Regions from separate parts of the Massilia sp. BAP21 genome, predicted to be linked through region 2. Evidence: predicted binding sites of a transcription regulator. Region 2 holds the regulator's gene; each other region holds the start of a gene.

Region 1 (2,257 bases), 1.1 Mb from region 2:
CGCCTAATTCGAAGGAATAAACAAATGTCGATCCTGATCAACAAAGATACAAAAGTCATCACCCAGGGTATCACCGGCAAGACCGGTCAGTTCCATACCCGCATGTGCCGCGACTACGCGAACGGCAAGGCTGCCTTCGTTGCTGGCGTGAACCCGAAGAAAGCCGGCGAAGACTTCGAAGGCATCCCAATCTACGCCAACGTGTCGGAAGCCAAGAACGCCACCGGCGCGACCGTCTCGGTCATCTACGTGCCGCCGGCAGGCGCCGCAGCCGCCATCTGGGAAGCCGTCGAAGCCGACCTGGACCTGGCGATTTGCATCACCGAAGGCATTCCAGTCCGTGACATGATGGCCCTGAAGGACCGCATGGCCAAGGCCGGCTCGAAGACCCTGCTGCTGGGCCCGAACTGCCCAGGCCTGATCACCCCGGACGAAATCAAGATCGGCATCATGCCTGGTCACATCCACAAGAAGGGCCGCATCGGCGTCGTCTCGCGCTCGGGCACCCTGACCTATGAAGCAGTCGGCCAGCTGACCGCGCTGGGCCTGGGCCAATCGTCGGCAGTCGGCATCGGCGGCGACCCGATCAACGGCCTGAAGCACATCGACGTGATGAAGATGTTCAACGACGATCCTGATACCGACGCGGTCATCATGATCGGCGAAATCGGCGGTCCGGACGAAGCCAACGCCGCACGTTGGGTCAAGGACAACATGAAGAAACCAGTCGTCGGCTTCATCGCCGGTGTCACCGCTCCTCCGGGCAAGCGCATGGGCCACGCCGGCGCGCTGATCTCGGGCGGCGCCGATACCGCGCAAGCCAAGCTGGACATCATGGAAGAGTGCGGCATCAAAGCCACCAAGAACCCATCGGAAATGGCACGCCTGCTGAAGGCCATGCTGTAATACCAAACAGTTCTTGTCTCGTGAAGGGAGCCTGCAGGCTCCCTTTTTTATTTCGACAACAACTGAATGGCACGGACGGCGACGAATTTTTCGCGTTCGATCATTGCCTGACAGAAATTGCGTGTGAGCTGACAAAATTTGTCATGCCAGAAGCGAGCTCTGCCGTAATTTGTCAGTTTTGTTTCAAAGGAACTAATGATTTTGTGGGGAAATGGCCTGGCACGGCGCTTGCAATAGGTAGAACGTGGCACCAAGCAAAGCATGACCAACCGAATTCTTTAATACCTCTGGAGAGACTTACCATGAAACAGATGAAAATCGTCAAGAAAGCACAAGCCGGCTTCACCCTGATCGAACTGATGATCGTTGTTGCCATCATCGGCATCCTGGCGGCTGTCGCTATCCCTGCATACCAGGACTACATCGCCAAGTCGAAGGCAGCTGCTGCTTACGCTGACGTCAGCGGCGGCAAAACCGGCTACGAGATGGCTGTTGTCGAAGGCAAGACCAGCGACGTGACTGGTTATACTGCTGCGACCGGCCTGGCCAATAAAACCGGCAACTGCTCGGGCTTCACCATCGCTACCCCACCAACTGCTGGTGGCGCCGTGATCACCTGCGCAATCGACAATCCTGGCCGTCTGGGCGCGGGCTCGACCATCGCCCTGCACCGCTCGGCTGCTGGCGCCTACAGCTGCGTTGCAACCGGCTTCGCTGATCCGAAATTCCTGCCGACCGGCTGCACCCAAGTTGGCGCTCCTGAGGAAGACGACGGCGACACCACCGAATAATACACAAGTCGCATAAACGAAAGCCGCCCTCGGGCGGCTTTTTTATTGGCGCTGCGGTTTGCAACGCAGCGCCAACGTCTTGCGCCGCTATTCAAACGATCTTCTGCCGATCCGCCAGCAGCCTGCACGTAGAACAATGGCCGCATGAACACACGCTCGACGGTGCAGGCAAACGAACACACCTTGATTCTTGAGAACACGCGGATCGTCAGGCGCTCGCCTTCCACATGATCAAAAAAAGCCCGCTGGGTAAGCGGGCTTCGCAGAAGCGCGAGGGATCAGCGTTTCAGGTAATGGTCGAGCCAGTCGATCACGGTATGGTGCCAGAGCACCGAGTTGGCCGGCTTCAGCACCCAGTGGTTCTCATCCGGGAACATCAGGAACTTGCTTTCGATGCCCTTGCGTTGCAATGCCGTGAAGGTCGACAGGCCTTGCGCGGTCGGGATGCGGAAGTCGAGGTCGCCCTGGATCACCAGCATCGGCGTCTTCCACTTGTTCACGTGGTGCACCGGGTTGAAGCGCTCATGGTTTTCCGGCACTTTGAAATAAGGGCCGCCGCT
Region 2 (2,257 bases):
TAACGTCGAGGTGGTGACCGCTGATAGTGAGATTCATACACACTCCTTTGAAGAGGTGGCGGCTGCCGCGCCGCGCAGGAAGCGCGAGGGTGCCGCCGTTACAAGGATTTGCGGAGACTGACTGGAGGAATTTTCAGTGCCTCACGGTATTTGGCAACCGTGCGGCGTGCGATGACCATTCCTTGTTCACCGAGCATTTCCGCGATCTTGCTGTCGGATAATGGGTTCCTGGGGTCTTCTGCTCCTGTCAGTTGCGCGATGAGAGCCCGGATCGCCGTCGAAGATGCTTCGCCCCCCGCTTCGGTGGCGACGTGGCTTCCGAAGAAATACTTCAGCTCAAACATGCCGTGCGGGGTCAGCATGAATTTCTGCGTGGTTACGCGAGAGATTGTGCTCTCGTGTAGGCCTAGTGTATCAGCTATCTCGCGAAGCACAAGGGGCCGCATGGCAACCGCGCCATGGCTGAAAAAGTTGCGCTGGCGCTCCACAATTGCCTCGGAAACACGCAGGATGGTATCGAAGCGCTGGCGCATGTTCTTGATCAGCCACTTCGCTTCCTGCAGCTGCGCGCTCATCTGCCCTTCGCCTTTCCCGCCCTTCAGCAAGGCCGCGTACATGTGGTTCACGCGCAGGCGCGGCATCACTTCGTGGTTCAGGGTCACACCCCAGCCGCTCTTCGTTTTCCGGACAATAACGTCCGGAACCACATAGTCCGAGGTGCTCGATGCGAACGCGGCACCGGGGTGCGGATGGCACTGGCGGATCACGGCCTGCGCTTCGCGCAGGTCTTCGTCGTCGCAGTCGAGCGCCTTTTTCAGCTTGTTGAATTCGCGCTGCGCGAACCAGGTCAGATACCCTTCGACGATCTTTAGTGCCGTGCGCCGCGTCACCAGCGGCACGCCGGGCATGCGGCGGATCTGCAGCGCCAGGCATTCGGCCGCGCTGCGCGCACCGACGCCCACCGGATCGAGACTTTGAATCAGCGCCAGCGCGCAGCGCAGTTCGTCCATCTCGACCTCGAGTTCCTGCGGCAGGCGCGCGTGGATCTCGTCGAGCTGTTCTTCCAGGTAGCCATTGTCGTCGATGGCGTCGATCACCAGCTCGGCCAGGGCGCGGTCGCGCAGGTTCAGGTTGGTCACGCGCACCTGTTCCGACAGGTGTTCGCGCAGCGTGATGCCGCCGGCTTCCAGCTGCGGGCGGCCGTCCTCGTCTTCGCCGTTGCCCGAGGCCCGGCCGCTGTCGCCCCAGTCGCTGTCGGATCCACCCGGCTCGCCGTGTTCATGGTCGCCGCCGCCGTCGAGTCCTTCGGGCGCGTCGGCGCTGGCCGGCGCGCTTTCCTCGTTCGATGGCGCGGCCGGTGCCTCGCCCTGCGCGGGTGCGCTGTTGATGGCGCCGTCGGCCAGCAGGCGCACCGAGCGGTCGAGCGGATCGTCGAGCCGCTCCAGCAAGGGATTGTCGGACAGGATCTGCTCGATTTCCTGGTGCAGTTCGAGCGTGGACAACTGCAGCAGGCGGATCGATTGCTGGAGCTGCGGCGTCAGGGCCAGGTGCTGCGATGTCCGGAGTTGCAGGGATTGTTTCATCGATTCTTACTGTTCAACTGCGGTTCAAAGCGGTGTCGTTACCTCGATTACATGCGGAAGTGCTCGCCCAGGTAGACGCGGCGCACCGACTCGTCGGCGATGATGTCGTCGGGGCGGCCCGAGGCCAGTACGGCGCCCTGGTTGATGATGTAGGCGCGGTCGCAGATGCCGAGGGTTTCGCGCACGTTGTGATCGGTGATCAGGACGCCGATGCCGCGCTCCTTCAGGAATCGCACGATGCGCTGGATCTCGATCACGGCGATCGGGTCGACGCCGGCAAACGGTTCGTCGAGCAGCACGAAGCGCGGGTTGGTGGCCAGCGCGCGCGCGATCTCCACGCGGCGCCGCTCGCCGCCCGACAGCGACAGGGCCGGGTTCTCGCGCAGCTTCTCGATCTGCAGTTCGGCCAGCAGCGAATCAAGGCGCTCGTTGATGGCGTCCTTCGAGAGCGACTTGCCGTTGTCGTCGCGCTGCAGTTCCAGCACGGCGCGGATGTTGTCCTCGACCGTCAGCTTGCGGAACACCGAGGCTTCCTGCGGCAGGTAGGACAGGCCCAGCACCGCGCGCCGGTGGATCGGCAGGCTGGAGATGTCGGTGCCGTTGATCTCGATGGCGCCGGCGTCCGACGGTACCAGGCCGACGATCATGTAGAACGAGGTGGTCTTGCCGGCGCC
Region 3 (2,257 bases), 690 kb from region 2:
ATGAGTTCCGTACGCCGTACAGCGAGGGTTCCTCCTCCAGCGCGTGCTCGTGGAACCAGATGAGTTCGCGCAAGGCTTCCTCATGGCGGCCTTCGAGCGTCATCGACCTGGCTGCATGCAGCCTGTCGTGCGCGGTCTGGCTCACGCGCCCACCCAGGGCAACCCGGCCTTGCACCAGCCACCGACCGTCTTGCGGTGACCTTCCTGGTCGCGGTCGCCCTCGAAGCCTTCCAGGATGTCGAAGGAGTTCGCGTACCCCAGTTCGGTTGCCACGCGCGCGCTGTGGCGCGAACGCACGCCCGAGCGGCACAGGAACAGCAGCACCTCGTCCTTGCCGGCCACGCTTTCCAGCTGCTCGCCAAAGGCGGGATTTGGCTGGCCGCCCGGCCAGGTCGCCCACTGCACCGCCACGTGTTGGCTTTCAGGCACCGCAACGCGGCCGACCCAGTCGCGCTCGGCATTGGTGCGCACGTCGACGATCTTGACTTTCGGATCGCCCTGCAGCAGCTCGAACGCTTCCTGTGGCGTGACGGCGCCGGCATACGGCTGGCCATTGGCGCGCTGGCGGGCAGCATCGAGAATCGTTTCGGTCTTGCTCATCGTGTTTCCTCAATTAAAGTGGTGCGCACCAGTGCAGCGCAAGCTTGCCGCATCGTGCCGCATCGCGGCCAAAACAGTGCGTCACGCATCAAAACGGTGCGGTCAACTCATGATGCACTATCATGGTGCAATCGCCGGCATCGGGTGCATCATGGCGTTGTACGCTGACACCGAAGATTTTATGGTTAAACGCACGGGTTTCCAAAGAACGATTGCGCATTTGTTCATGACGGACTGCTGGCATGGTTCCTGCATATGTTTCGCTTGAGTATGTCGCACGTTGGCTGGACCGGTCGCACAGGATCACGACCCCGCCGCCTGTCGGCACCACCCCTTTTCATTCAGGAGAAACGCATGGCAAAGACCGCCGCAGATGTGATGCAGATGGTGAAGGACAACGAAGTCAAGTTCGTGGATTTCCGCTTTGCGGATACCCGCGGCAAGGAGCAGCACGTCACCGTTCCCGTATCGCACTTCGACCTGGACAAGTTTGAATCCGGCCACGCCTTCGACGGTTCGTCGATCGCCGGCTGGAAGGGCATCGAGGCGTCGGACATGCTCCTGATGCCGGACCCGAACACCGCGAACCTCGACCCGTTCATGGAAGAGACCACTCTGTTCATGCAGTGCGACGTGATCGAACCGTCGGACGGCAAGGGCTACGACCGCGACCCGCGCTCGATCGCCAAGCGCGCCGAAGCCTACCTGAAGTCCTCGGGCGTGGGCGACACCGCCTTCTTCGGCCCGGAACCGGAATTCTTCATCTTCGACTCGGTCCGCTGGAAGAGCGACATGTCGGGCAGCTCGGTGCAGATCGCCTCGGAAGAAGCATCCTGGTCGACCGACAAGGACTTCGAAGGCGGCAACAGCGGCCACCGTCCGACCGTCAAGGGCGGCTACTTCCCGGTCCCGCCGGTCGACAGCTTCCAGGACATGCGCTCGGAAATGTGCCTGATCCTCGAATCGCTCGGCATCCCGGTCGAAGTGCACCACCACGAAGTGGCCGGCGCCGGCCAGAACGAAATCGGCACCCGCTTCTCGACCCTGGTCGAGCGCGCCGACTGGACCCAGAACATGAAGTACGTGATCTGGAACGTGGCCCACAGCTACGGCAAGACCGCCACCTTCATGCCGAAGCCGATGAACGGCGATAACGGCTCGGGCATGCACGTGCACCAGTCGATCTGGAAAGACGGCAAGAACCTGTTCGCCGGCGACGGCTATGCCGGCCTGTCGGAAACGGCCCTGTACTACATCGGCGGCATCATCAAGCACGCCAAGGCCCTGAACGCGATCACGAATCCGGGCACCAACTCGTACAAGCGCCTGGTGCCAGGCTACGAAGCCCCGGTCAAGCTGGCCTACTCGGCCCGCAACCGCTCGGCCTCGATCCGCATCCCGCACGTGGCGAACCCGAAAGGCCGCCGCATCGAGGTGCGCTTCCCGGACCCGCTGGCCAACGTCTACCTGTGCTTCGCCGCGCTGTTGATGGCCGGCCTGGACGGTATCCAGAACAAGATCCACCCGGGCGAAGCGGCAACGAAAGACCTGTACCACCTGCCGCCGGAAGAAGACAAGCTGATCCCGACGGTGTGCGCTTCGCTGGAAGAAGCCCTGGAAGCCCTGGACAAGGACCGCGAGTTCCTGACCCGCGGCG

What was found. Region 2 encodes sigma-54, which starts transcription at its own class of promoters, with help from an activator protein. Its sites were predicted from a motif close to TGGCANGNAANCTGCTTT; they were not measured.
Region 1: ACWYRN_RS11025 (pilin) is a predicted target of sigma-54. The motif match lies at 1,124-1,141, and genes of this name have one in related genera.
Region 3: glnA (type I glutamate--ammonia ligase) is a predicted target of sigma-54. The motif match lies at 839-856, and genes of this name have one in related genera.

What each region holds. Positions count from the first base shown of each region.
Region 1 covers NZ_CM173596.1:2,497,355-2,499,611, forward strand. The annotation lists gene sucC (ADP-forming succinate--CoA ligase subunit beta) at 1-7, shown strand, start outside; gene sucD (succinate--CoA ligase subunit alpha) at 25-906, shown strand; gene ACWYRN_RS11025 (pilin) at 1,218-1,697, shown strand; gene ACWYRN_RS11030 (S9 family peptidase) at 1,976-2,257, opposite strand, start outside.
Region 2 covers NZ_CM173596.1:1,389,031-1,391,287, forward strand. The annotation lists gene hpf (ribosome hibernation-promoting factor, HPF/YfiA family) at 1-37, opposite strand, end outside; gene ACWYRN_RS06080 (RNA polymerase factor sigma-54) at 99-1,583, opposite strand; gene lptB (LPS export ABC transporter ATP-binding protein) at 1,631-2,257, opposite strand, start outside.
Region 3 covers NZ_CM173596.1:696,506-698,762, reverse strand. The annotation lists gene ACWYRN_RS02990 (hypothetical protein) at 1-175, opposite strand, end outside; gene ACWYRN_RS02985 (rhodanese-like domain-containing protein) at 142-600, opposite strand; gene glnA (type I glutamate--ammonia ligase) at 955-2,257, shown strand, end outside.